DNA from 3 places in the Rossellomorea sp. ABR4_012 genome. Region 1 is predicted to be linked to each of the others. Evidence: a T-box and tRNA genes for the amino acid it is inferred to sense, from the RefSeq annotation. Region 1 holds a T-box; the other regions hold tRNA genes.
What was found. A T-box is a leader RNA that pairs with one kind of tRNA and senses whether it is charged. The one in region 1 lies ahead of argS (arginine--tRNA ligase), so its partner is inferred to be a tRNA-Arg.
Positions count from the first base shown of each region.

Region 2: it has a tRNA-Arg gene. The T-box ahead of argS (arginine--tRNA ligase) is inferred to sense a tRNA for this amino acid. The anticodon was not compared.
Region 3: it has a tRNA-Arg gene. The T-box ahead of argS (arginine--tRNA ligase) is inferred to sense a tRNA for this amino acid. The anticodon was not compared.

Region 1 covers NZ_JBSWVK010000001.1:111,387-121,456, forward strand. The annotation lists gene ACXAFV_RS00550 (FtsW/RodA/SpoVE family cell cycle protein) at 55-1,230, shown strand; T-box leader at 1,286-1,490, shown strand; gene argS (arginine--tRNA ligase) at 1,729-3,414, shown strand; gene ACXAFV_RS00560 (hypothetical protein) at 3,454-3,975, opposite strand; gene ACXAFV_RS00565 (YqaA family protein) at 4,114-4,695, shown strand; gene ACXAFV_RS00570 (diacylglycerol/lipid kinase family protein) at 5,018-5,920, opposite strand; gene ACXAFV_RS00575 (hypothetical protein) at 6,076-6,357, opposite strand; gene ACXAFV_RS00580 (Lmo0850 family protein) at 6,426-6,584, opposite strand; gene safA (SafA/ExsA family spore coat assembly protein) at 6,742-7,362, shown strand; gene ACXAFV_RS00590 (hypothetical protein) at 7,470-7,970, shown strand; gene ACXAFV_RS00595 (CBS domain-containing protein) at 8,109-8,525, shown strand; gene ACXAFV_RS00600 (hypothetical protein) at 8,687-8,851, shown strand; gene ACXAFV_RS00605 (alanine/glycine:cation symporter family protein) at 9,201-10,070, shown strand, end outside.
Region 2 covers NZ_JBSWVK010000001.1:1,519,820-1,529,889, forward strand. The annotation lists gene ACXAFV_RS07380 (GerMN domain-containing protein) at 1-410, shown strand, start outside; gene rph (ribonuclease PH) at 534-1,271, shown strand; gene ACXAFV_RS07390 (XTP/dITP diphosphatase) at 1,287-1,883, shown strand; gene ACXAFV_RS07395 (metallophosphoesterase family protein) at 1,899-2,402, shown strand; tRNA gene ACXAFV_RS07400 (tRNA-Arg) at 2,627-2,703, shown strand; tRNA gene ACXAFV_RS07405 (tRNA-Arg) at 2,889-2,965, shown strand; gene ACXAFV_RS07410 (tetratricopeptide repeat protein) at 3,118-4,128, shown strand; gene tig (trigger factor) at 4,290-5,573, shown strand; gene clpX (ATP-dependent protease ATP-binding subunit ClpX) at 5,936-7,207, shown strand; gene lonB (ATP-dependent protease LonB) at 7,337-9,001, shown strand; gene lon (endopeptidase La) at 9,267-10,070, shown strand, end outside.
Region 3 covers NZ_JBSWVK010000001.1:981,316-991,385, reverse strand. The annotation lists gene gap (type I glyceraldehyde-3-phosphate dehydrogenase) at 161-1,168, opposite strand; gene ACXAFV_RS04855 (sugar-binding transcriptional regulator) at 1,226-2,248, opposite strand; gene ACXAFV_RS04850 (glutaredoxin family protein) at 2,489-2,734, opposite strand; gene rpoN (RNA polymerase factor sigma-54) at 3,075-4,397, opposite strand; gene ACXAFV_RS04840 (GNAT family N-acetyltransferase) at 4,609-5,028, opposite strand; tRNA gene ACXAFV_RS04835 (tRNA-Arg) at 5,243-5,314, opposite strand; partial or broken gene clpP (ATP-dependent Clp endopeptidase proteolytic subunit ClpP) at 5,553-6,152, shown strand; gene ACXAFV_RS04825 (DUF6454 family protein) at 6,405-7,334, opposite strand; gene ACXAFV_RS04820 (ATP-binding protein) at 8,053-10,070, opposite strand, start outside.

The DNA.
Region 1 (10,070 bases):
TCATTTCTATTAGACTAGGAATGTGAAATCTTACGAAATTCAGGTGAAATGATTATGGAAACTCGCCAGCGTTTTGCTGATAAATTTGACTGGGGTCTTGTCTTTTTATTGATGATGTTTTTTATCGTCAGTGCCCTTGGGATAAGCAGTGCTCAAACCTCAGGTCAATATGGAACAAATTTTGTTATTCGACAAGCTTTTTGGTATGTTGTCGGGGGAATTATTATCGCAGGTGCTTTATTCTTTGATTCAGAACAGTATAAACGCCTTGCTTGGTATATGTATGGCGCAGGGATTCTCCTGCTGCTTGTACTGTTGATTTCACCGGAAAGCATTGCACCCTATAGAAATGGAGCCAAAAGCTGGTTCATGCTCGGACCGCTCGGTTCTATACAGCCTTCGGAATTCATGAAGACATTTCTGATTCTCGCTCTTGCCCGTGTGATTACGAACCATAATGAAGTCACCACCCGGAAAACATTACAGTCAGACTTTCAATTATTATTGAAGATCGGATTTACCACCCTTGTTCCCCTTGCTTTTATCATGAAGCAGCCGGATCTTGGAACATCTCTTGTTATTTTAGCCATCATGACAGGTATCATCCTGGTTTCAGGGATCACTTGGAAACTGATCGTTCCTATTTATGCTTTTCTAGGGGTGGTCGGGGGCATCCTTCTATCGCTCGTCATTTGGGCTCCGGAGTTCCTGGAAAAGTACACAGGTTTCGAACCCTATCAATTTGGACGGATCTATGCCTGGCTCGATCCTTATAACTATTCCAAGTTGGAAGGATTCCATTTGATCAATTCTTTGAATGCCATTGGGTCCGGCCAGATCTTTGGAAAAGGCTATAGCGACGGGGAAGTATATATCCCTGAAAATCATACCGACTTTATCTTCAGTGTCATCGGTGAGGAATATGGATTCATCGGCGCGAGTGTCGTTATCAGTTTATTTTTCCTGTTGATTTATCACTTGACCAAAACAGCCCTGGACACGAAAGAGCCATTCAATGCCTATGTATGCGCAGGTATCATCTCGATGATTACATTCCACGTTTTCCAAAACATCGGAATGACGATTCAATTACTGCCTATCACAGGAATTCCGCTTCCGTTCATCAGTTACGGGGGAAGTTCCTTGATGGGGAACATGCTGGCTCTCGGTATTGTATTCAGTATGAGGTTTCATCATAAGACGTATATGTTCTCTTCAGAAGATTCGTAACATTAGGTGTTGTATTTATCTCCAAAATGTGTAAAATAATATCTAACTATATACAGGATATTCTATGATGAAGAGAGTAATTCTGACGTGGATCCCTTTAGCGAGCCAGGGTTGGTGCAAGCCTGGTGTGAAACCCGGAATGAAACGCACTTCTGAGAAGTCTTTCTTGAAATCAGTAGGGAAAGACCGGATAAAACCGTTAATCAATGAGCGCCCTTCGGGAAAAAGAGTGGTACCGCGAGCTAAAACTCGTCTCTACATTTATGTAGAGACGGGTTTTTTTATTTTTTCCTCTGTTAATCACCGCTGTTGATTTCCGTGCAAGACTTCGCTTTCCGCGGGTGACCCGTGAGCCTCCTCGTCGCTCCGCTCCTGCGGGGTCTCACATTGGCCACTTCTCCCGCAGGAGTCTACGTCTTGCACTCCAATCAACAGCTAGAACTAGTTAAACTAACCCTAGACTTTAACAGAATCAATTATTATTCGGAGGTGGAAACGATGGATTTAAAGAAAGTATTAGCCAAAGAAATAAATTCCCAGGTTCTTTCTTCTTGGTCCGAAGAAGATATTTATACGTTAATTGAAACACCGAAGCATGCCCATCTTGGGGACCTTGCATTCCCCTGTTTTAAGCTGGCTAAGGAATGGCGAAAAGCGCCTGTTGTGATAGCAGGCGAACTTGCCCAGAAGCTTTCTTTCCCCCTATTTTCAAAAGTCGAAGCAGCAGGACCTTATGTGAATGTTCATTTTGATTCAACCTTTGCCGGAAAGGAGATCGTCTCTTCCATTCTTGAGCAAGGTATCCATTACGGTTCCCATTCATTCGGGAAAGGCAAAACCATTGTGTTAGACATGTCTTCACCTAACATCGCAAAGCCTTTTTCCATGGGCCACCTTCGCTCCACCGTCATCGGAAACGCGATTGCCAATCTAGCGGAAAAATGCGGGTATGAAACAGTAAAAATCAATTATATCGGGGACTGGGGCACCCAGTTCGGGAAGCTGATCGTCGCGTTCAAAAAATGGGGCGATGAGGAGAAGGTAAGAGAAAACCCGATAGCCGAATTGTTTACCTTATATAAAAAATTTCACGAAGAAGCCGTTCTAGATCCTTCCCTTGAAGACGAAGGACGAAAAGCCTTTAAACTTCTCGAAGATGGAGATGAAGAAATCACAAAGCTTTGGAAATGGTTCAAGAAAGAATCACTCGAAGCATTTAAGACCATCTATTCCCTGCTTGGGGTGGAATTCGATTCCTATAACGGTGAAGCTTTCTTTAATAACAAAATGGAAGAAGTGGTAGAACTGCTGGAAGAACATCAGCTTCTCGAAACCTCTCAAGGAGCCAAAGTCGTATGGCTGGAAGATGAAACCCTCCCTCCTTGCTTAATCAAAAAAACGGATGGCGCCACCCTCTATGCCACAAGGGACTTGGCAGCCGCCCTTTACCGCCAGCGTGAATATGCTTTTGATGAAGCGCTATACGTGGTGGGACAGGAGCAAACCATCCACTTCAAACAAGTAAAAGGAGTGCTTGAAAAGCTGGGATACGAATGGGCAAATGCCATGAAACATATTCCGTTTGGCCTTTACCTTAAGGATGGAAAGAAAATGTCGACGCGTAAAGGACGCGTCATCTTACTGGAAGAAGTGCTCCAGGAAGCAATCAATATGGCCGGGGAAAATATCAAGAAGAAAAACCCGCACCTCAAAAATGCTGCAGCTGTTGCACGGGATGTCGGGGTTGGGGCAGTTATATTCCATGATGTAAAGAATGACCGAATGAACGATATAGAGTTTTCCCTCGAACATATGCTGACCTTTGAAGGAGAAACCGGCCCTTATCTGCAGTACACACATGCAAGGGCGCAATCGATCCTGAGAAAAGCGGATGCATCCTCACCTACGTTCGAAGGGCTGGATGACTCAGCCAGCTGGGAAGTAATCAAACAGCTTAGACTATTTCAAGAAACGGTGGAAAGAGCATGGAAGAACTACGCTCCTTCCATCCTTGCAAAATATCTGCTAGAGCTTGCCAAGTCGTTTAACAGCTACTATGGAAATACAAAGATCATCAACGATGACCCAAAACAAGGATCCCGTTTAACACTTGTCTTCGTCGTTGCGTCGGTTTTATCACAAGGGCTGACTGTTTTAGGTATCGGATCACCGGACGAAATGTAGAATACCTAAAAATCTTGTCATTATTTCCCGAGAAATGACTTATCTCTTTCTCACTTTCTTTTCTATGCGAATCAGCAAAAAGATAAAAAAGAGCAGCACCATACCAACCAAACCAATCATTCCCCACTTCTTTACAACACTTTCATCAAGATCATCTAACGTGACTTGTTGAGAAGGGGGAACCCCTTTTCCAAGTGATCTTTCTTCTTCTACCTTTTCATCCGCTGAAAAACTACCGCTGCAGGCTGTAATCCGGTAATTCCCTTTATCCTTTTCAGCATAAAATATGTATTCCTGATTTACTTTAAAATGAAAACCGCATGAAGAATTGTCGGTATACACATATACCCCGCTCTTGTTTGTTCCTTTCCATACTTCCGTCACTTCCACCGCACCCATTGTAGAAGCTTCATTTACGTCCACTACATTGCCTCTGAATACCGCACCTGCTTCTTCAAACAACAGATCCGGGCTTCTTTCAACACATTTACAGGCCAGCCCGTTTATGGGAAAACCGATCAAAAATGCCAAAAGTATGACTGCTGCAGCCACTCTCTTCATTCTTCCACCTCATTCTCCCTTTGGGTTTTTGACAAAACAGATATTTCATGACGCTCTACTCAAAAAATGATATACTTTCTTATGTTATTCATAAAACAACGATTGACAATATTTGCATGATGATAAAGGAGATATCTTATGTCTGAATTACTTCACTCTTTTGAAGCCTGGCTGCTGGATTATGGGATTTGGGGACTTATTCTTGTATCGTTTGCCGATTCATCCTTCTTCCCGATCCCGCCAGATGTCCTGTTAATACCACTGGCGATTGCCAACCCGGAAAATGCGCTGCTTTATGCCTTATATACCACTGTTGCTTCAGTCATCGGTGCGTTATTCGGCTGGTGGATCGGTAAAAAGCTCGGACGTCCTATATTGGTCTACCTATTCTCTGAACAACGAATTCAAAAGGTAGAAGGATACTTCACGAAATATGGTCCGATGGCGCTGCTCATAGCGGGTCTAACACCCGTTCCATATAAAATCTTTACGATTTTTGCCGGTGTTTCCGGTGTTAAAATACGAGTCCTGGTCATTTGGTCGATCATTGGACGAGGCATCCGCTTCTTCCTTGAAGGTGCAATCATATTAGCACTTGGCGCCAAAGCAAAACCCTTCATCGAAGAGAACTTCGCACTGCTCACACTCGCAGCAGGCGGAGTGCTAATACTAGCTTACATCATCTACCTGATTATCAGGAAGAAAAAACATACGGTTTAACCTCAAAAGCGGAGGCGGCTTGGTCAGCCCCAACAAGCATAAGATGAATGGGCCGGGAAGGCGCTCTTTGCCTTCTTGGACCATTTAGCTTATGACCTCGAGGGGCTAGCCGCCGGAGCTGGACGATCAAAAGCGCAGGCGGCTTGGTCAGAGGCGACAAGCATAAGACGAAAACCCCGGAAAGGCGCTCTTTGCCTTTTTGGGGTTTTTGACTTATGACCTCGAGCCTCTAGCCGCCGGAGCTGGACGATCAAAAGCGCAGGCGGCTCGGTCAGCCCCTACGCAAAAATAAAGAGAGTATCGGGACAAACCCGATACTCTCTTATTTATTATTCCCTACAATCAACCGTAAGTGGTGCTTCAGCACTTCCAAAGTTTGATACTGCTCTTCATAAAGCTCACCATCCATATCGACCTTTTCTTTATCCTCTAAATGGATGTCTGCCACTGGAGCCTGGATATGGATGATGTCATTGGAAGGGTCACTTACTTCCCCTGTACTTCTTATCATGAAAAATTCCTTCATTAGAGGGAAACCCGTTTTTTTGACCAAATAAATATCAATCAAACCATCTTCAAGATCAATACTGGCAGGCAGCGGGTTCGCACCGATTGAACGTCCATTTGCTGCGAGCAGCATCACTACCTCTTCCCTGTATATCTTGCCATTCGCCGTGATTGTGACAGTCAATAACTGAGGGTCCTGAATGGACTGAAAGGCGCTGATATAATAACTGAGCTTTCCAAGTACACTTTTAGATCCCGCATCGATGTTATCACTCGTCTTAGAAACCAGTCCCGTCCCCCAGAAATTGCTGAAATACCGGTCGCCTGCTTTGACAATATCGATATCCTTTTCACAACGGGATTCAGTAATGGTTTCGACGGCTTGTCTCATATTCATCGGGATGTCCAGGGAGCGTGCAAAGTCGTTGCATGTTCCGCCCGGCAGGATGGCAAGCTTAGGCTTTAAAGAAAGAGGCGCTATTCCATTAACGGCTTCGTGAACGGTACCGTCCCCTCCCATTACCACAACCAGATCATATTCGTGGCCACTGTTACGGCAGATTTTTTCTGCATCGCCCTTGTCTTTTGTTTTATGCACAGTCAACGTATCACAAATATCCAATAGGGGCGGGGTGACTTCCATTAATTGCATTTCCAACTCTCCGCGACCTGCTTTTCCATTACAAACCAATAATATCTTTGAGTAGAAAATAGTCATACGTCACCAACTTAAAAAGTAGTATTTTTACGAAAAAAAGAGGCTGACCCAAAAAGATGAAATGATCACCCTTAAAGGATCAGTCCTTAATGAGCCAATGGTTCTAATGAATGAATAGTGTCTAGACTTTCGTTATTCTTGGGTCAACCTCTTTATTATGCTGTGTTCGACTCTTCTTCTTGAGGAAGGATCGATCGATGTGCTATCCGCAGCCTGCCTTTAATGTAGCTTTGTCCGTCACAGGCAATATGCGTGTTCTGCATCCGATGGATTTCCATCTCTGCAAACATGGCCAGTGCTCGCGACACCTGGTCCAAGGCCAAGTTGAGGCTGTGAAGATCAGAAGGTCGATTCCCACTCATACAGCGGTATGAAATTTCATCTGCCTTCTTCCTGATTTCCATTAATGTCTGAACATCGAACATCACTCTCTCCATACCTTTCCCTCCTTTTCACTACTATTTAGTATATCGTGAAAAAAAGAGAAATATGTCTGGCCAACCTGTTAGGAGTCCTGGGTTAACGTCTTAGGTAACGGCTGATATTGCTTAAGTGAATGAAGAATCTCCCGTCTGGACTTTGTTTTAGAGATATTGACGCCGACATTCGATAATTTGGTTATCACCTTTTTAAAGCGATCGTTCTCCTTTACCACGTTATTCACCTCTTCGATTATATTCGTTATCTATTTGTACGTATGAAGTAAAAAAAGGTTTCACTTTATTCTAGATGGTTTACCTATTCCCTTTAAATGAAACAATAATCCTATTTTTTTGTTTTTTCCTTAGAATATTTCACATTGAATTACACAATTTATAAATATGAAAACAAAATTAGCTATTATTATGGTCGCAATGTCCCTTGCCTTTGGTATTACTGGAATCGACGGGGCTCAAGCAGCCCAGACTTATCATGTAAAGAAAGGAGACACTCTTTGGAAAATTTCCAAAAAGTTTCGAATCGGTTTGTCTGAAATTATTAATGCAAACCCTCAAATCCCTAACCCGGATTTGATTTATCCAAGTCAAAAAATCCATATCCCGAGCATCAAATCCATAAAGTCTGTTGAGCGACAAGTGATTGATCTTACGAATCAGGAAAGACAGAAAGCGGGTCTCGCTCCTCTTCAATTAGACTGGCAGCTGTCCAGAGTTGCACGCTATAAGTCCCGTGATATGAGGGATACTGGATATTTTGCACACAGAAGTCCTCAATATGGTTCACCTTTTGAGATGATGAAGAGCTTTAATGTTCAATACAGTTCTGCTGGTGAAAATATTGCAGTCGGACAGACAAGCCCTGAGCAAGTCGTAAGAGAATGGATGAACAGTCCCGGTCACCGGAAAAATATCCTTAATGGCACCTACACCTATATCGGTGTTGGCTATGCCAAAGGCGGTTCATACGGAACATATTGGACGCAAATGTTTATTTCGAAGTAATCAGTACCCCCCGGATATCCGGGGGTTTTTCGTTTTCTGCCATAATCCCCAGTGAAAAAGCATATGAATGTAAGTAGACGGGCTCTTTCATGAAAAGGGGGAAAATTATGCTTAAGAAACGATATTTCTTTTGTTTACTTATTTTACTTATACTTTTTTGCTGTTCAGGGAATGCAGTTTTCGCAAGCGATCCGATCATCGACTCCATTGATGAGTATTTAAGCAATGAAGAAGCCTATTTCAAAGAAGGAACGGTTACTGTAAGAGATTTCGTCGATACCAACGGGGAAATCATGATTAGTGAAGATGAAACAGAGAGTGTAAAAATAAAGGCTTTGTACATCAGCTATACAGAACAAAGGGACCAGTTTTTCCATTTTACCAATAAAGAGATTTATTACTATGACCTGGACAATAACGAACTTTTATCTTCGTCCTCCGTGGTTTTAAATGATGACCTAAAAGCATTCATCGACAATCATAAAGATGAACTAAACCGCACCATCAACGGTCCTTCCCTGTTCTTGATTCTGTTTTTCATCTTTTCATTTATCATCGCAGGTCCGCTCCTGACAATGGTGTTTCACAGACCTTCCTCGGAAAGATGATCTTATACAAAAGGGTGAGCTGATTCCTTACAGCAGCACACCTTTTTTCAATTAACTTCCTCCGGATCAAAAGAATATTGCAGGCAAATCTTCAAATAATAAAGATTGTACTGCCACAACAATTGAGGGGGAATTTAAATGAAAGTACGCGATATTATGTCGACAAATGTAGAAGCTGCATCTAACCAGGATTCTTTATCAAACGTTGCTTCAAAGATGCAATCCAAGAATGTTGGTTCGGTGCCTGTTGTTGAAAACGGACAGGTTGTCGGTATGATCACGGACCGTGACATTGCCACTCGCGGACTGACGAACGGTACGCAGGGGGATAATGCATCTCAAGTTATGTCTCAAAACGTTGTGACCATTTCACCTGATGCTTCAGCCGAAGAAGCTGCGGCATTAATGTCTCAGCATCAAGTCCGCCGTCTTCCAGTAGTGGAAAACGGAAATCTTGTCGGAATGCTTGCACTTGGAGACTTAGCAGTACAACAGAAATCTGACCAAAGCGCAGGCGGCGCACTAAGTCAAATTTCTGAAAACCATACAAGATAGTCATTATTAAGCAACAAAGAGGCTGAATTCGTTCAGCCTTTTTGTAATCCCCATGTCTCTATACGACATTTTTTTCACATTCAGGCAGGATTTTCTTGTTTTTTCGAGAATATCTTTATTATACAACGGTAATTGAATGTGAGGATGAAGGAGGTATCGGGATGAGTCGTTCAGCTTATTATCGTAAAGAAGTAAGGAATTTCAAGCGGGAAAGCCGCAAGAAATTATTTGTAGACGGTATTCTTGATTTCTTATTTATGCTATTTGGCATTTCCTTGATTACTGGAATATTACTGTTTGTCTTAAGCTATTGGAACTACTATTGATCCCAAAACGGTTCTTTTATACTTTCTGTATCAATCGATATTATTGACTTCATCTACATATGAACCGACCTCTGCCATGGATGATTCCTATGGCTTTTTTCATTTCACATTAAAAATATTATTATTTCGGAATTTAATTTTTTATATCTTAGAATAATGTTTCCCCTCCCTACTCCGTCTTCCTGCTCGTCTTGAATCCCATAAATATCAACTATTTATTATGATGGAATACTTCGAACCCCTTAATTATTTTTGGTAAAATTTAAATATTCAGATAACAACTTGACAAGAGATTTTAATTTTCAGATAATAGTAAGCGTAACCGATTCAAATTTTCGAGGGGGTTATCATGGATATTTTAAACAGTTTGGTAAATGAGGCAAATTCACTATTATGGGGGTACATCTTAATTGGTTTACTGATCATTTTAGGATTGTACTTCACAATAGGATCTAAATTTGTTCAAATTCGCCACATCGGCGAAATGTTCAGGTTATTAGGAGATAAGGATGTTACAGAAGCGGAAGGAAAAAAACAAATCTCTTCTTTGCAAGCATTCTTTATCGGAGCAGGTACTCGAATTGGTACAGGTAATTTAGCAGGAGTAGCCATTGCCTTAGCACTTGGAGGCCCTGGAGCGGTATTCTGGATGTGGCTTGTAGCCATTCTGGGAGGAGCCAGTGCATTTGTAGAAAGTACCCTGGCACAAATTTATAAAGTGAAAGGCAAAGTTGGATTCAAAGGCGGTCCCGGCTACTACATGGAGAAACAATTAGGGAAACGCTGGATGAGTTCCATTTTTGCAGTAACCATCATTCTTTCTTTCGGGACAACCTTTAATGCGGTACAAAGTAACACGATTTCTACAGCATTCAATAATTCATTCGGGATCAGCCCATTAGCAATCGGACTTATATTAGCTGGTTTGACCGCCCTTATCATTTTTGGCGGTGTTAAGCGTATCGCAAGCTTCTCATCTGCAATTGTTCCAATCATGGCGGTCTTTTACATTGTATTGGCATTATTCGTAGTTTTCACGAACATCACCGAAATGCCAAGTGTCATCGCCCTTATCTTCAAGAGCGCATTTGGATTTGAACAGGTGGTGGGCGGAGGAATCGGTGCTGCAATCATGAACGGTGTGAAACGCGGACTATTCTCAAATGAAGCAGGTATGGGTAGTGCACCCAACGCGGCTGCGACAGCATCCATCTCCCAC
Region 2 (10,070 bases), 1.4 Mb from region 1:
TCTATTATGTTTCTCAGACTGATTCTGCGACGTACTATGTGCCTGTAACAAAACGGGTAAGTTCAAACGAAACGGATGAAGTTAAAGCGGTCGTAAAAGAACTCATCGAGGGACCGGGATACGGTTCGTACCTGGCAAGTGATTTTACCGGGGCGGAACTTTTGGATGATCCATCTCTGAAAGACGGGACAGTAACCCTTAATTTCAATGAAGCGGTGTATGGAAGCCTGGAAGAAAAAATAGTATCCGAGCATATGCTGAATTCACTCGTTCTTTCCTTGACGGAACAAAAAGGGATTAAAGGTGTGTCTGTACTGGTCAATGGTGAAGCGACCACAGTAAGCAAAGATGGAGAACCGGTCACTGAACCAGTCACTCGTCCTGAAAATGTGAATGCAATTAGTTTTTAAATGATCATTTTTTGATATACTATTATAGAATCATGAAAAAGAGGTTGGCTGATGCCGCCTCTTATCTTTTTGAGATGGACTATTTACATATGAATGAAAACGAGTTATGTAGGAGGATAAGATATGAGAGCTGATGGAAGAGAAAAGAATCAACTGCGTGAAGTGAAAATCGAAACGGGGTATGTGATGCATCCGGAAGGGTCTGTACTGATCACTGTTGGAAATACGAAAGTGATTTGTAATGCAAGTATTGAAGAGCGCGTACCTCCTTTTATGAGAAACAGCGGCAAAGGCTGGATCACCGCGGAGTATTCCATGCTGCCGAGAGCCACGGAAACAAGAAATATCCGTGAATCTTCCAAAGGGAAAATTTCTGGAAGAACGATGGAAATCCAGCGTTTGATCGGGCGTGCATTACGGGCGGTAGTGAATTTGGATGCCATTGGTGAGAGAACGATCTGGATTGATTGTGATGTCATCCAGGCGGACGGTGGTACCAGAACGGCTTCCATCACAGGAGCGTTCGTGGCAATGGCCCTGGCACTTGGGAAATTACAGGATAATAAAAAGATTTCCCGTTTTCCCCTTAAGAGCTATTTAGCTGCAACGAGTGTAGGTATCATTGAAGATCACGGCTCAGTGCTAGACCTTAATTATATTGAAGACAGCAAAGCCCTGGTTGATATGAATATCATCATGACCGGTGAAGGGGAATTTGTAGAGCTTCAAGGAACAGGCGAAGAAGCTACTTTCACCATGAACCAGCTGCATGAGATGCTGGAGCTGGGGCAAGTTGGAATCCAGGAACTATTCGAAATGCAAAAAAGTGCGCTTGGCGAATTGGCGCAAAGAATTCAATAAAGGGATGACACAGTTATGACAAAACGTGTAATAATCGCTACAAAAAACAAGGGGAAAGCAAAGGAATTTCAAAATATGTTTGCTCCCTATGGATATGAGGTACAAACATTACTAGACTTACCTCAAATCGAGGACGTTGAAGAAACAGGAACGACATTTGAGGAAAATGCCATATTGAAAGCTGAAACAGTAGCGAAAGAATTGGGTGATCTGGTGATTGCTGACGATTCCGGTTTAGCGATTGATGCATTGGATGGCAGGCCGGGAGTCTATTCCGCCCGCTATGCAGGGGAAGAAAAAAGCGATGAAGCCAACATGGACAAGGTGCTGGGGGAATTGAAAGATGTCCCTAATGGCGACCGGAATGCACGCTTTCACTGTGTACTGGCGATTGCAGGTCCAGGTATGGAAACACGCACAGTAAACGGCACCTGTGAAGGGCAGATCCTTCAGGAAAGACGGGGAACAAACGGATTTGGCTACGATCCGATTTTCTTTGTTCCTTCCCTGGGGAAATCGATGGCCGAACTCACACCGGAAGAAAAGAGCAGCATCAGTCACCGGGGCAACGCTCTGAAAAAATTGGGAGCACTGATTACAGACTTCGTTTAAGAGGGTGAGGAAATCATGAAGCTTTTAGTTGTCAGCGACAGCCACGGTTCGAGAAAGGAAATTACAGAACTGGCTGAGAAATATGATGGTGAAGTAAACGCGATGATCCATTGCGGTGACTCAGAACTAAGTGCCGATGATGAAGCACTTTCAAACTATTTAGCGGTTCGCGGAAACTGTGATATGGATGCCCGTCTCCCGGATGATTTAATAGAAGAATTAGATGGTGACACCATTCTCATTACACACGGCCATTTGTACGGCATCAAAATGTCATTGATGAAACTTCGCTACAGAGCAGAGGAAGCCGGTGCAAAATTTGTCTTCTTCGGACATTCGCATACACTCGGAGCGGAAATGGCGGGCGGTACGCTGTTTTTAAATCCTGGAAGCATTTTGCTGCCCCGTGGAAGACAGGAGCGGACATATGCTTTGGTGGAAGCTTCGGAAGAGATGGTCAAGGTGCAGTTTTTGGCTCATGAACATGAAGTGGTTGAGGAGCAGGAGTTCACGCTTTAGAAATTGATTATAAATGCATATGAACGATTGTTTAAAGAACCTTCTATTTAGAGGGTTCTTTTGCTTTTCAAACAGGAAGGCAAAGGATATAATAAATTGGTAGAGAGGTTAGCGATCAGGTTAAAAGTATTTCAGAAAACTTTTTTTGAAAATGTATTGACTTCTTTATGCTATGTGAATATAATAAATATTGTCCTTGAAAAACGGATGTTTAAAACTGAATTGTCCCAGTAGCTCAGCAGGATAGAGCAACGGCCTTCTAAGCCGTCGGTCGGGAGTTCGAATCTCTCCTGGGACGCCACTATCATTACATACATACCTTGGTTTAACAGGGTTTTGAACAGATAAGGGATACTGACACAGATAATTAGAATGTGTGAGTATCTCTTTTTTATCCTAACTGAACCGGATCCCTTGTTATTTCAATTATAAGGGAAAAGAAAATATTTATTAACGTTACCGCTTTGTGAAAATATTGATTAAATTGTCCCAGTAGCTCAGCAGGATAGAGCAACAGTTTCCTAAACTGTAGGTCGGGAGTTCGAATCTCTCCTGGGACGCCATTGAACCTACATACATCGAGTCTGCCGATCGGCAGGCTTTTTTTCGTTCTTCATATTGTTGAAGTATAGACCGGCTCCTTATAATCTTTGTTTTCTCCAACCTCTCATGCTACACTATTACCATCTTTAATACGTATAGGCGGGTACAAAACATGACAAAGAAAAACAATGAGGAAAAAGGAAAGGTCCTGCAATTTCCCGGATTGAAGGAGAGGCTCCTTGAAAAAGGGGTTCAGTCCCTCGAGAACGGGGATATCCAGGAATCAGCAGACCTTTTGACCCAAGCGTATGAAATGGATCCGAAGAATCCTGATATCAATACAGCGTTGGTATTAGCCCTTTATGAAAATAAACAATATGATGAAGCAAAAGTGATCTGCAAAGAAATGCTTCTTGAAGGGATTGGGGAATATTTCGAGGTGGTCGATATGTACCTGATGATCCTCATCCAGCTTCATCAGCATCAAGATGTAATTGATACGATACACGCACTTTTTGACGAAAAAGAGGTGCCTTTTGAAAAGGAAGAGCATTTCAAGAAACTGCTGCACTTCAGTGAAAAAGTAAGGGATGGAAAAGAGCCGGATAGCGAGACGAAAGTAACACCTGAAATTCCGGAGACCTCCATCCTGAAAGATAAGAGTCTCGAGGAACAGACCCTGATCGCAGCCCAGCTGGTTCATCAGAATATCCGTCCGTATCTGCCTGAGCTCCTTTCTTATTTAGGGGACGGGGATTCGCATCCATTTCTGCAGTCCATGATCCTGAATGTATTACGTGAACATGGATTTGATAAGGGAATTTTAATCAGTAAGTTGAATAAAGAAGTGCAGGTCGCTCCTTCTTCACTGCAGGATGTGTTTGAAACCGACTTTTTTATAAAAGTGACGGAAGAGCTGGAAGACCTATTATCACAGCGGAATCCCACACTATATCAACATGCCCTTGAATTGGTTAAGAGACATTCTTTCCTTCTGTATCCATTTGAACTGCAAGGGGGTCCGAGCAGTGCGTCCATCGTTTACGGATATTATACAGCGGGAATGTTTGCCGATACTATTCTCCAGGAAGAATTGAAGGAGAAGATCGAAGAATGTGAGGAATGCCGAAGCCTGCTTGAGCAGCTGAATGAGCTAGAGGAAATTTCTTCACCGATAATTTAATTGCTCTCTGTTGAAAGAATGAGGCTGTATGTTATAATATAATGGTTGCAATAGAATAGATTTTTATATATTTACGATGATAGTGCTAGATTCATACACGGGACTATCTACTACTATGCGTAAAAAATTAGAATCAAATATAGATTGTTGGAGGGAACAGTATGTCTGCAAAATGGGAAAAGCAAGAAGGTAACCAAGGAGTACTTACAATTGAAGTAGAAGCTGCGAAAGTAAACGAAGGTTTAGACGCTGCGTTCAAAAAAGTTGTAAAGCAAGTAAATGTACCAGGATTCCGTAAAGGGAAAATGCCTCGCGGTATGTTCGAAAAGCGCTTTGGTGTAGAAGCTCTATATCAAGATGCATTAGACTTCATCTTACCTGAAGCTTATGCTCAAGCAATCGAAGAAACTGGCATCGAGCCAATCGATCGTCCGGAAATCGATGTTGAGCAAATGGAAAAAGGCAAAGAGTTGATCTTCACTGCGAAAGTACAAGTGAAGCCTGAAGTGAAACTTGGAGACTACAAAGGTCTTGAAGTAGAAAAAATGGAAACTGAAGTAACGGCTGAAGATGTTGAAGCTGAACTTACTTCACTTCAAGAAAAACAAGCTGAGCTTGTTGTGAAAGAAGAAGGAAAAGCTGAAGAAGGCGACACAGTAACAATGGATTTCGAAGGATTCGTTGACGGTGAAGCGTTCGAAGGCGGACAAGCTGAAAACTATTCTCTTGAATTAGGTTCTGGACAATTCATCCCAGGATTCGAAGAGCAATTAGTTGGAGCAGCTGCGGGTGTTGAGAAGGATGTTGAAGTTACATTCCCTGAAGAATACCATGCTGCTGAGCTTGCAGGAAAAGCTGCAACATTCAAAGTGAAACTCCACGAAATCAAAACAAAAGAACTTCCAGCATTAGACGATGAATTCGCGAAAGATGCTGATGAAGAAGTTGAAACATTAGCAGAGCTTAAAGAAAAAATCGAAAAGCGTCTTCAAGAATCCAAGAAGAACGAAGCTGAAACAGCAGTTCGTGAAACGCTTGTAGAAAAAGCTTCTGAAAATGCAGAAGTTGAAATTCCTGAAGTAATGGTAAACAGTGAAGTAGACCGCATGATGCAAGAATTCGGTCAACGTCTTCAAATGCAAGGTATGAATCTTGACCTTTACTTCCAATTCTCTGGTCAAACAGAAGAAGATCTTCGCGGTCAAATGCAAGAAGATGCAGGCAAGCGTGTACGCACTAACCTTACGTTAGAAGCAATCGCTGCAGCTGAAAATCTTGAAGTGACTGATGCAGAAGCAGAAGAAGAAGTAAATAAAATGGCTGAGCAGTACAACATGTCTGCTGACAACATCAAGCAAGCCCTAGGCGGTCTTGACACACTTAAAGCGGACCTGAAAGTTCGTAAAGCAGTAGAATTCCTTGTTGATAACAGCAAAGAAGCATAATAATAATAAATAGGAACAAGGCGCGATTCGCGCCTTGTTTTGTACAATTAATAGTTGATTTTCAATCGTACAAAAGAATAATAATCTGCAATTTTGGATAAACCTTAATAAGCAGGGGTTAAATTTCTGACAATGCTTGCAGTCTTCTTCCATACTGATATACATAAAAACATGTAAGTAAAATATTTGCTAAAATGTCCGATACATAATAAGATGATTCTTAAGAATCGTATAATTTTTTTACAAACATATACTGTGCTAAAATGCAATACATAACTTAGTGGTGAGAAGAAGCAAGTACACGGTCGTCCATAATCAATTTGTGATTGATTGAAGCAGTATTAATGAAGGGGTGAAATACATTGTTTAAATTTAATGATGAAAAAGGACAATTAAAATGTTCTTTTTGCGGAAAAACGCAAGATCAAGTTCGTAAATTAGTAGCAGGACCTGGTGTTTATATATGTGATGAATGTATCGAGCTTTGCACTGAAATCGTGGAGGAAGAACTCGGTACGGAAGAAGAAGTTGAGTTTAAGGATGTTCCGAAACCAAAGGAAATCCGTGAAATTCTCGACGAATACGTCATTGGACAGGAACAGGCTAAAAAGTCTCTTGCTGTCGCTGTGTACAATCATTACAAACGTATCAACTCAAGCAGCAAAGTAGACGATGTAGAACTGTCAAAAAGTAACATCGCGATGATCGGACCTACAGGAAGCGGTAAAACATTACTTGCTCAAACTCTTGCCCGTATTCTTAATGTGCCATTCGCAATCGCGGATGCGACATCTCTGACTGAAGCAGGTTATGTAGGTGAAGACGTTGAAAACATTCTGTTAAAGCTGATTCAAGCAGCCGATTATGATGTGGAAAAAGCCGAAAAAGGCATCATCTACATCGATGAAATCGATAAAGTGGCAAGAAAATCAGAAAATCCTTCCATCACTAGAGACGTATCAGGAGAAGGTGTACAGCAGGCGCTGTTGAAAATTCTTGAAGGTACAGTGGCAAGCGTGCCTCCACAAGGTGGACGTAAGCATCCTCATCAGGAATTCATCCAAATTGATACGTCGAATGTACTGTTCATTTGCGGTGGTGCATTTGATGGTATCGAACAAATCATCAAACGCCGCCTCGGCCAAAAGGTCATTGGATTCGGTTCCGATCCTAAGAGTGCTGAAGTAAAAGAAGATAAATCTCTTCTATCCAAAGTGGTACCTGAAGACTTATTGAAATTCGGTCTGATCCCAGAGTTTATCGGGCGTCTTCCAGTAATTTCGAGTCTAGAGCCGCTTGACGAAGAAGCGTTGGTTGAAATTCTGACAAAACCTAAAAATGCATTGGTGAAACAATACCAAAAAATGCTTGAACTTGATGATGTAGAATTGGAATTCACAGAAGAGGCCCTTCTTGAAATTTCCAAGAAAGCAATCGAGCGTAAAACAGGTGCCCGCGGACTGCGTTCCATCATCGAAACGATGATGCTTGATGTGATGTTCGATCTTCCTTCACGTGACGATATCAAAAAATGTATCATCACAAAAGAAACGATTCTTGAAGATGCAGTACCACAGCTAGTCCTTGAAGACGGCACCATCATCGATCCAAACGAAGAAAAAACATCTGCTTAACAGCTTCTAAAAGCCCGGAATGGTTTATCATTCCGGGCTTTGTTTTATGTCTGTTATTTTTTTGTTTATTCCCACAACCTCAAGGAGATACTAACCCGTAACAACATGTATCTACTTGGAGGGAGACGAATGAGCTTTACTAGCATCGCTTTATTTATCCAATTGTTCTTCGGAATCATCATTGGATTGTATTTCTGGAACCTTCTTAAAAATCAACGAAATCAAAAAGTGACCATTGACCGTGAATCGAAAAAGGAAATGGAAGAACTGAGAAAAATGAGATCCATCTCTTTGACAGAGCCGCTGGCAGAAAAGGTAAGACCGACGAGCTTCGATGATATCATCGGTCAGGAAGATGGAATAAAAGCATTAAAGGCAGCCCTTTGCAGCCCGAATCCACAGCATGTAATCATCTATGGGCCTCCGGGAGTGGGAAAAACGGCAGCTGCCCGTCTGGTGTTGGAAGAAGCAAAAAAGAACTTCAAATCCCCTTTCAAATCAAGCGCAGTTTTTGTGGAATTGGATGCTACCACTGCCCGATTTGATGAAAGAGGCATTGCTGATCCATTAATCGGTTCTGTCCATGATCCCATCTATCAAGGTGCCGGTGCCATGGGGCAAGCGGGAATCCCGCAGCCGAAGCAAGGAGCGGTAACAAATGCACATGGCGGTGTGTTATTTATTGATGAAATAGGAGAATTACACCCTATTCAAATGAATAAACTATTAAAAGTATTGGAAGATAGAAAAGTTTTCTTGGAAAGTGCTTATTATAACGAAGAGAATCATCAGATACCCACCCACATACATGATATTTTCAAAAACGGCCTTCCAGCCGACTTCAGGTTGATCGGAGCCACTACTCGTACACCAAATGAAATTCCTCCTGCGATTCGATCACGGTGCATGGAAGTGTTTTTCAGGGAGCTTGAGCAGGATGAAGTAAAGAAGGTGGCTGCTCGGGCAGTGGATAAAATCAATATGAAAATCAGTGATAAAGGCCTAAATACGCTTGCTTCGTATTCCCGCAACGGACGTGAAGCAGTTAATATGGTTCAAATCGCAGCAGGTGTAGCCATCAATGAGAACAGAAATGACATGTATGATCATGAACTGGAATGGATCATTCAGTCCAGTCAGTTGACACCGCGCTATGAAAAGAAAATCAATGAAGAAGCAACGATCGGGGTTGTGAACGGTCTGGCTGTAACGGGTCCGAATACCGGGTCTCTGCTGGAAATCGAAGTGACCGTGATTCCTGCACAAGACAAAGGACAAATCAATGTAACGGGTATCGTTGAAGAAGAAAGCATCGGCGATCGAAGTAAATCAATCCGCCGTAAAAGCATGGCAAAAGGTTCGATTGAAAATGTCATCACGGTACTTCGCTCGATGGGGGTGCCGGCGGATCAATATGATATACACGTAAACTTTCCCGGAGGAATACCTGTGGATGGACCTTCTGCTGGAATCGCGATGGCGCTCGGCATTTACTCGGCTATTTACCGTATACCAATCAAACATAACCTCGCTTTAACCGGGGAAATCAGTATTCATGGATTTGTTAAACCTGTCGGAGGGGTATTTCCGAAAGTGAAAGCGGCGAAATTAGCAGGTGCCGAGGTCGCAATCATTCCACATGAAAATCAGCAATCCATGATGAATGAAATCGAAGGAATTGAAGTCATTCCGGTCAAACATTTGAAGGAAGTACTGGACCTGGCTCTAGTGAAAGATCAACTAAGCACAAGTGAGACAGCACTGTTAAACGAATCAAATAAAAAAAGCGTATAGACTATGGCCGATTCGGGTCTATCCGAATCGGTTTGTCTTTGAGTAAGAGAGGCTAATTTTTCTAGAGTATTGTCCAGCTCCAGCGCCTAGCCCCTCGAGACGTTTCGGTCCGGCGGGTGGAGTCAAAGAGCGACTTCACCGGCCGGTCCAAAAGCGCTTGTCGGGGCTAATCAAGGCGCTTACGCTTTTCTAATTAATAGACACTACCTAGTAAATAAGTTAGAATTGTACAAAGGCTAAGAGCCTAATTTTGGAGGTGTTAGATTTGGCAAAGCAAAATAAAATAACGGTTCCCCTCCTTCCATTAAGAGGCTTACTCGTATATCCGACAATGGTCTTGCATTTAGATGTTGGGCGTGAGCGCTCCGTACAGGCTTTGGAAAAAGCCATGATGGATAACCATTTAATTTTCTTAACAACCCAAAAAGATATGAATATAGATGAGCCTGAACAAGAAGATTTTTATGAAATGGGAACACTGACCAAGGTAAAGCAGATGCTTAAATTGCCTAATGGAACGATCCGGGTTCTCGTGGAAGGGTTGAATCGTGCCTCGATTGCCGCATTTACTGACGAGGAAGAGTATTATGAAGTAGAAGTGGAAGAGCTTCATGATCCCGTCGAGAAGGAATCCGAAACGGATGCATTGATGAGAACACTTTTGAATTATTTTGAGCAATACATAAAGTTATCGAAGAAAGTATCAGCAGAAACATATTCCACTGTCTCTGATATAGATGAACCAGGCAGACTTGCCGATATCGTCGCTTCGCATCTGCCTTTGAAAATGAAGGAAAAGCAATCTGTGCTGGAAACGCTTGATATCAAGAAGCGTCTTCAGATGGTGATCGAAACCATTAATAATGAAAAAGAAGTTTTAAGCCTGGAAAAGAAAATCGGCCAGCGGGTAAAACGTTCAATGGAGCGTACCCAAAAAGAATATTATCTGCGGGAACAGATGAAAGCAATCCAAAAAGAGCTTGGCGACAAAGAAGGAAAAGCCGGTGAGATTGATGACTTGACGTCGAAGATCGAACAGGCAGATATGCCAGAAGAAGTGGAAAAGACC
Region 3 (10,070 bases), 870 kb from region 1:
TTTTTCTTTTCAAAAGCGAAAAGAAATTTTCAGTAATAGCAATGAGAAAAGGGGAGTGGGGAATCTTCCCCGCTCCCCTTCATCCCTTTCCATTATAGATGGTGGGACAGAATTTATCCATCCTCACCCTTTTTATAATGTCAATTTTGTCAATGACGGATTAAAGACCTTTAGAAGCGATGTAACCAACAAGGTCAACGACACGGTTAGAGTATCCGCTCTCGTTGTCATACCAAGAGATGACTTTCACCATGCTGTCTTCAAGCACCATCGTTGATAATGCATCGATTGTAGAAGAAGCAGGAGCTCCGTTGTAGTCAGTTGATACTAATGGCTCTTCGCTGTATGCAAGGATTCCTTTAAGGTCGCCTTCAGCTGCTTCTTTGAACGCTGCATTTACTTCTTCAGCTGTTACGTTCTTGTCAAGCTCAGCCACTAAGTCTACTAGAGAAACGTTTGGAGTTGGAACACGTACTGCTCCACCGTTCAGTTTACCTTTTAATTCAGGAAGTACCAGTGATACAGCTTTAGCAGCACCCGTAGTTGTCGGGATCATGTTTTCAGCTGCCGCACGAGCACGACGGTAGTCTTTATGTGGTAAGTCTAAGATTTGCTGATCGTTTGTGTAAGAGTGGATCGTTGTCATCATTCCACGCTTGATGCCGAACTTTTCGTTCAATACTTTCGCGAATGGCGCTAAGCAGTTTGTAGTACAAGAAGCGTTAGAGATAACATCGTGGCTTCCTGCATCGTATTTGTCTTCGTTAACACCCATAACGATCGTGATGTCTTCATCTGTTGCTGGAGCAGAGATGATGACTTTCTTCGCACCTGCTTCGATGTGTTTAGCAGCGTCCGCACGCTTCGTGAAACGTCCAGTGGATTCTACTACCACTTCTACACCAAGATCTCCCCAGCCAAGTTGAGCAGGATCGCGCTCAGCCAGTACTTTTACCTTTTTATCGCCGATGATAAGAGTGTCACCGTCTACAGTTACTTTCTCTTCAAGAGTTCCGTGAACTGTGTCATATTGTAAAAGGTGAGCAAGCATGTTTGCATCAGTTAAGTCGTTAACTGCCACTACCTCTACGTTATCGTTTTTAAGTGCTGCACGGAAAACGTTACGTCCGATACGTCCAAATCCGTTAATACCAATTTTAGTTGCCATAATACTATTTCCTCCTTTAGTGTTTGTAAGGATGATTTTTTATATTTCAAAAGGCCATCAGCCTTTTAAAAGCTCTCTCGCTGCTCCTTCATCTGTGATCAAGATCGTTGAAGAGGGAGCACTGTTCAGATATGCCCGAATCGCTTTCGCCTTCGAGCTGCCGCCAGCTACGGCAAATACATGTTCAATGTTCTTCAGGTCTTCAAGCTGGAGTCCAATGGTCGGCACTTTATGTACCACTTCCCCCGACTCATTGAAATAATAACCGAATGCTTCACCGACAGCGTGCCCGGCGGTGATTTTTTCAAAATCGGCCGGCGACGTCTTCCGTCTTTCTGCCATTGTAATAGCATCTCCAATTCCATGAAGAACCATGTTTGCTGACTGAATTAAATTTAAGACCTCTTTAATCATTGGTTCTTTTAAAAAGGACTTGTAAACTTCTTTACTAACCTGATCGGGAACATACAAAACGCGATGCCGCATCCCTGTATGCTCTGCCATCTTCGCGCAGATCGTGTTGGCCTGGTTCTTTACATCTTCCCCGATTCCGCCCCGCGCAGGAACAAACAAGGTATCGGACCCGGAAAAGTCGGGTGTAAGCATTTCTGCTACAGCCGCCATGGTCGAACCGCCAGTCACAGCGATGATATTATTCCCCTCAAGGCGCTGTTTCATACTAAAAGCTGACGCACGCCCCAATTCTTCTTTTACCCAAGGAGACTCATCACTATTCCCAGGAACGATGACAATTTCATTAAGATTGAGTAAAGACTGTAATTTTTTCTCCATTTCATTGATTCCCGAAATCTCTCTCATCATGTTTTCGATTTTATCCAGCAGCTTCATGCCATCCTCGGTCATGATCATCCCGGACGTTTTGATCGAAATGAGATCCTGATTCTTCAGGAATTCCACTTCACTTCTAAGCACCCGTTCCGTCAGTCCCAGGTTCTGCGCGAGACTCCTGCGGCCGACCGGCTGTAAGAATTGAATCGAACGGAGAATTTGATGCCTTTTTTGCATAACTTCAAGCAGGTCTGGTAATAATCGCTTTTGTATATCAATAATGGATTCCATCGGTAAAAGCTCCTTACATGGAAGTGAGTGACTGCCTTTCGCAAATGTAGTTCCACAAGTATCACGCATTTAAACACTGCACGCTGCATTGCGGAAGGCTGTTCTGTACTTTTGCAGAATCATGCCGTTGGACTAAAAAAGTCCCGCATAGACATATTATGTCCCACTACCTCCAAAAAAAATTCATCCCTGCTTTCAACGTTCATTCTATCAGGGTGGAAATCGTAATTCAACTAGAAACTACTGAGTTTTTTCATGTAAACGCTTGCTAAGTGTAAAATAGTCAATTTGCCCGTATTGAATGATTTCTCCATCGTATTCCACCACAGGAATCATCAAACCGAAACGTTCCGTCAACTCATCGCTTTGGTCGATATCCTTTTCAATGATGTCGAACTTCAAATCGTCCTGGACGAGTTTCAGGTTTAGTTTGGCGTCGGTGCATAGATGGCATTGGTTTCTTGTGTAGAAGATGACTGGGTTCATTGGGCTGGTCCTCCGTTAAGTGATTATGGGCCGAGTGTATAGTGTGAGTTGTACCTGGTACAATTCAGGATGTTTGTACCTGGTACAACCGATAGTACTATATATGCTGGTTCGTTGGAAATGGTATGGGCATGTGACCAATTCGGCGAAATTTGTCGGATGATGTAGAATTGTCGGTAAGTAATCGAAAATTGTTGGTAACTCATTAATTATTGGTGGTAAACCCGAGAAAATGTTTGTAAATTCTATTTTTCGTCGGTATTCCAGAAAAAATTGTCCGCAATACCTCGGGTTGGTCTGAATCCCACAATTCGGCCGCTAACCGTGATGCTTCCCAGCTCTATTCATACCGCTTCCTCATCGTTGAAGAAGATATCCCGAGCTGATCGCGGTATTTTGCGATGGTCCGGCGCGAAACGTCGTAACCTTTATCAATTAACATATTGACGATTTTCTGATCAGACAGCGGTTTTTTCTTATCTTCTTCGTTCACAAGGCGCTGGATTTCATTTTTGATCGTCGTGGAAGAAGCGGCTCCGCTGTCTTCTGAATGGGCCGATTTGATGGCAGCACTGAAGAAGTATTTCATTTCAAAGATACCATATGGCGTTTGCATATACTTCCCTTTCACAGCACGGCTGATCGTTGATTCATGGACACCGGCTTCTTCCGCTACTTCTTTTAACGTCAGGGGCTGCAGGCCGGCTGGTCCTTCCAGGAAGAAAGGTCTCTGCTTTTCAACAATCAATTTTCCCACTTTTAGAATCGTCTGTTTGCGCTGCTGTAAGCTTTGAAGCAGCCACTGAAATTCCTGTTCTTTCTCCCGAAGGTAGCTCCCGACTTCCTTATCAGGGTGATGCTCAAGAAAATCCTTATATTCGTCATTATAGATCACTTTAACTGTCGTACCGTCAAATAATGAGACGGTGACTTCCTTTTCGTCCATTACTTTCACCATTAATTCCGGGGCGATGTAATGAGAAGGTCCATCGCTGTAAATGGCGCCCGGACGCGGATTGCATTGCTGGATGAGATCAGCGGCTTTCTGGATGTCTTTCAGTTCCACATTCAATTCTTTCGCGATTCCCTTCCACCTTTTCGCGGCAAAATCATCGAAATGCCCCTCCACTATCGCCAGGGCCAATTCCGTGGAATCCTTGCGCCTTAATTGAAGGGAAATGCATTCTTGAAGGGAGCACGCTCCGATTCCTGCAGGTTCCAATTCCTGCAGCTTGCCGATATAGTGTTCCAGCTGAAACGGTTGCAGGTTGTTCCGGGACAGGAAGTCTTCTGTCTCGATTCGCAAATAGCCGTTATCATCCAAGCTGTAAAACAGGTCTTTCATGACTTTCAAGTCAACATTAGAAAGCGATTTCAAATTTAATTGAAGAAAAAGATGTTCCTCAAGCGTTTTCTTCGAGACTGATAGAAACTCTGTGAAATCTATCGCGTCTTTGCCTTTATATTGATAAGACTCTCCTCGATTGGGTATGTCCATAACGGGGTCTTCTAATTGTATGAGGGGATTCTCCAATGCCTTCGTTTCAAGGAAAGCATTCAGTTCCATTGTGGAATATTGGAGGATGGTGATGGCTTGAGAAAGCTGCTGTGTCATTTGAAGTTTCATTTGTTGTTTTTGCCATAATCCTGTGTTCAAATTCATCCTTCTAACCTCCTCCCTTCATTTTACATGAAAATGGGGCTTTCGTTAATGGGAATTGTTTGGTAACGGTTTCTTCACCTTCATTTTATGAGGGTGAAGGGGGAAAGATGTATGGTTGTCTGCAAGATTAGTAGAAGGACACGTGGAAGGCTCCATTGCATCTTGAAGGTTTCTCAAAAACACCAACTATATGTACCATTCTGACAGTGAACTAAGAACCCCTTGTCATCCTCATAAAGTGCAGTTCTCCCAATTCCTCAGAGAATCCCCAGCGTTGATAGAATGCGAGCATCTCTGGTTTACAATATAGTTCAATATGTTTGACCCTCTTTATCGAAGGATGTTCGACCACTCTATCAAACAATATTTTTCCCAATTGTTTACCCCTATGCTCTCTTTTCACAACGACATCGAGGATCAATGCCTTATATGTATAATCTGTAAGGACCCTTGTAAAAGCAATAAGTTCATTCGTTTCTGGTTGGCAGATTCCTAGAATCACATCTGAGTTTTCCACCATGACTTTGATATCGTCTAACTCACGGTCTGCCGTCCACCATTCCGCTTGAAATAACTGATGCAGGCATTGAATCTGATCATCGGTCAATTTTTCGACAAACTCATACTCCATGATTCACACCACTCCTGATTGATATTTATGTCCATAAATAGATTCGATTTCATACAAATTCCGAAGTTAGTCCATATTATGCAGACTTATATCTATGTTAAATGGTTAACCGTACAATGGAAATGTTTTTTAACCAAAGAAGCGTGATAAAAATGATAGTTCGTACATAAAAAAGCGTCTCAACACTTTTTCAGAGTTGAGACGCTTCATCGTACGCCCTCGGAGGGAATCGAACCCCCATTTTAAGAACCGGAATCTTACGTGCTATCCGTTGCACCACGAGGGCATGTATAGGATTTTGAAAAACTATCGTACGAAAGTATATTATAAGTTACTTTTTTGAGGATTGCAATACGTTTTCTCTGTTTAAAAAAGGAATGGATGGGTATGATGTAGAAAGGATTACATAGTGTATGATTCACTGATGCGTTAGGTTTGACCTTTATTGACCAACAGTGTATGATTACAGTACAAAGTGAATATGTATTTATTAAAAAGAAAAATGCGTATCTAAGGAGGAACGAAGGATGAACTTAATTCCTACAGTTATTGAACAAACAAACCGCGGTGAGCGTGCGTACGACATTTATTCGCGTCTGTTAAAAGACCGTGTCATCATGCTTGGAAGCGGCATCGATGATAATGTGGCGAACTCTATTGTAGCACAACTTCTTTTCTTGGAGTCTGAAAACCCTGAGAAGGATATCTCCATCTACATCAATTCCCCTGGCGGAAGCATTACGGCCGGAATGGCGATTTACGATACAATCCAGTACATAAAGCCTGATGTACAAACGATTTGTATCGGTATGGCTGCTTCTATGGGTGCATTCCTTCTTGCTGCAGGTGCAAAGGGTAAACGTCTTGCACTTCCAAATGCAGAAGTGATGATTCACCAGCCACTTGGCGGAGCACAAGGTCAGGCGACGGAAATCGAAATCGCTGCGAAGCGTATTCTATTCCTTCGCGAAAAACTGAACCAAATCCTTGCAGACCGTACTGGGCAGCCGCTTGAAGTGATCTCAAAAGATACGGACCGAGACAATTTCATGACTGCTGAACGTGCACTTGAATACGGATTGATCGACCGCATCATCACTCGCAACGAAATGAACAATAAATAATTCTCTTATTGAGAGACTGCCCCGACGGTTAATGCCGTCGGGGTTTTTTCATAAGGCTGTTTTCTAATAGATTGTTGCTTTTCGTATTAATACTGTAGACTATTTAGACTGTCTACAACAACGAATACTTGTTACGAGAAAATCCCTTTCAAAAAAATGACCCCGCAGCAACTACGAGATCATTTTTCAGAATGATGATGTGATGAACTTGTCTGAGTTTAAGTGAGGTTCCTCAATAGCGAATGACCCTGTTTATTCCTCATCTATACCTGTCTCATAAATGACAAGCGACGCTTCGTCATCATCATCAGGTACAGCAAAAAGTTGAAGCCTGCCATCAGATTCTTCTAAAAAGACTGGATTACGAGTGATGACATGCCCTTGGGAAGAAAACTCAGCAAGAGGGACTTCATGTTCAACAGAAAAGTCTTTCATATCCAGCAGCGCTAAACCGCCAAGTTCGTATTTTCCTGTTTCGGATGCCGGATTGTTCAATTCGGCAATACCACTGCAAATCATTTTCCCTCCGCCTGCATTCTCACAGTCTTGATAATCGATGAAGTGGCTGTCATTCTTTTCTTTCTTCAACCCTTTACCCTGTTTTCCCCATTCATAGAATTCACGGGATCCCCAGCTGACACCGAGATTTTTCCCCGTTTTATCGTCATGAACGACGCCGCCGATATGGTCATTCACACGAAATGCTTCTTTGCTTTCAAGTGTATCTGTATCAACTTTATAGACAATCGACTCACTATCTGGACGATATTCTGCAACAGGGACCCAAATATTTTCCCCATCAAAATCAATTCCGCCCGGGTGATACATATCAGCTTCGCCCAGCTTAATATCTTTCAATAATTTCCCCTGCTCATCGAAAATGAATAAGTGGCCGATACCTTTCCCGGCAGACCGGTCATATCCATTTTCAGGAGTCTCATATTTCTCGGGTTTTTCAAGGATTTCTACAGAAGACATATAGTATGTATCCCCGACCTTTGTCATTCCTTGAGGATGATAGGCATCGAATTGAAGCTCAATCCGATCTGTTTTTTTCCATTCAGTATTGCGTGAAAGCTCTTTGAATGAACCTTCCAAATTCTGATTATCTTCCGCAACTACTGCCGTTGATATCATACTGATGAACAAAACACCTGTAAGTAATGCCATTACGTTTCTCATACGATTCCTCCTAATGACTATCTGTGATAAAGAAATAATTTGGCATTATCCCTTTTCACTAGCATTTTAAAAGCAAATTAGAAGGAACGATAGATTCCTACAAAGATTTTACACAGAAATTACATCAGCTTTAAATAATTCACAAGACTCTTTTCGTAAAAATTGTTGCTTTTAATTAGAACAAGGAATAATTTACTTTTTATGGTATTACGTAAAGAGAGGCTTATTCAGCGAACGGGAAGGAAAGTTGAATATGGAATAAAAGGGGGAATACCATACCAATGAATATTGAAGCAGTTTTTGTTGACCGTGATGGAACTATGGCAATGGACACTTTATACATCCAAAAGATTTATTTCCATATTCGTTCAGTAGAGATACATTACAAATTTTAAAGGATAATAATATTAAAACTTTTGCTTGTACTAATCAACATAGAATTAGTAGAGGTGAAGCTACTCTCGATGATTTTTACAAGGAATTTCAATCATATAAATTAAAGCATTCCTGTTTTTGGCTTATGACAATTGCAGTTATCATCTGAACTATGAGAAAAAATAAAGGCATTATCTGAGTATTTTATCACCTCTTATAAGGATGGTCAAAATAGCAACAATCTATGCGAAAAGAGGCTTCCATAAACACCAAAGGCCCGTCCCTCGATGCGTTGATACGTTAACGCATTCTGGGACGGGCCTTCAAAAATGGTCTTCAATTTTTATTCTTTTTTAAACGGGATGAGCACTTCCCCATTTCTCCCTTGTTTCAGTAACAGGTGGAGGATGGTTTTTGATAGTTCACTTGGATGATAGGGTTTCACGAGATAGTCGACTGCGCCGAGTGTGATTCCCTTTTCTTTTTCATCAAGTGCGGATGAAATGATGATTGGAATGTCGCACAACTCTTCATTTGCCTTAAGGGCTTCGAGAACATCCCATCCTGTCATGCTTCCTTCCAGCATGATATCCAGGACGACCGCATTTGGCTTGTGCTTATTGATTTTTTCAATCGCACTTTCCCCGGTTTTGGCGTGCTGCACTTGGAATCCGCTGCCTGAAAGTTCTGTGGTCAGTAAAGAAGCCAGGTTGATATCATCTTCTATGACAGTGATCGTCATTCCGTCCCCGCTGCTCTCTTCTTCCTTAAAGGTTTGCAGGGTCACCATCGGCAGGCTGATGGTGAATGTGCTTCCTTTCCCAATTTCAGAGGCTACTCTGATACTGCCGTCATGGTTTTCGATAATTTCCTTCACGATCGTCAGGCCTAATCCTGTTCCACCTATTCTTCTGCGGTCTGAATTATCGACCCGATAGAACTTTGTGAACAATTTCGGGAATGCATCGTCCGGGATTCCCAGGCCTTCATCGATGATATTGATGAACACCTTATCTTGTTTTTCATAAACCCGTGCGGTGATATTCCCTCCATCAGGAGAATACTTGATGGCGTTGCTGATCAGGTTCGTAAAGGCTTGAGATAATTTATCTTTATCGCCAAGTACCATCGTACAATCCGTTTCTTTCTCAATGGTGAATGTATGATCCGGTGCATTGACTTTCTGGGTACTGATGACATTTTGTATGATTGGGATGATATCTTCGTACCGTTTATCAAAGGTCTGCCTGCCGGATTCCATTCTCTGGACATCTAGAAAATCATTGATAAGAGACGTCAATCGTTTCGCTTCCTGATAGATCGTTGTCAGATACTTCTTCGTTCTTTCTGGCTTTAAGTCTTTGGTCAGCATTAATTCAGTGAAGCCGAGGACACTCGACAGCGGGGTGCGAAGTTCATGGCTGACGGTTGAGACGAATTCCGATTTCATCTGATCCACTTCGAATTCTTTTGTGATATCCCTGTGAACGAAGATGGTCCCTACTTTCTCATCCCCGCGATATAGGGATTCCGAGTATACCTGATAGACCGTCCGGCCATCCTCAAGGTGGTACGTATGAAGATGCCTGCCGGCTTTTCCTGCTTCGATGACCATTTCATAATATTTGTTGAGTCCTTTTTTATTTTCTACCTGACTCAGAAGGGCCTGCTTCCACTCCTCATAATGAGCCTGCTGAAGAGTGCATAGTTCGCCTTTAATGATTTTCGATAATTTCGTGTTCATCAACAGGCTGTTTCCTATGTTATCAACGAGCTGAATCCCTTCCTGGATATTATTCAGGATGTCCTGATTCATATGGCGGTCTTTTTCCGATTCTTCGAAAAGGTGAATCTTTTGCAGGGAAATCGAAATTTGTTTGCTTAGGCTTCTATACTCTTCGATCTCTTCTGGGCTGAAATCTTGTCCAAAGCGGCTGAAGACCATGATGGCTTCCACTTCTTTTTCCAACGATAGGACGGGGATAAAGAGATCATAGGAATATGAAATCTCTTCATGATAGCCCTTTTCTGAATCCACCAATTCACGCTTAATGGAGAAAGGTTCCTTTTGTTCAAACAGACGCTGGTGTAAACCATTGTACATATAGCCCAGGAATTGATTCGCGCCCTTCTCAGAAATCCCAAAGGCAGCATGGGACTTATGCTCATCCAACAGGACAATCATGCCCCGGGATGCGCCCAGGACTCCGCACATCGTTTGTACGATACTGTCCAGTACTTCCTGTTTATTGAGGGAATGTGAAATCCCATTGATGAAATCATTGCGCCGCTCCAGCTGTTCCTCACGGATATTGGCATCATTGAGTAAATGTTCAAGCTTGGATTGCTGTGACTCAAGCT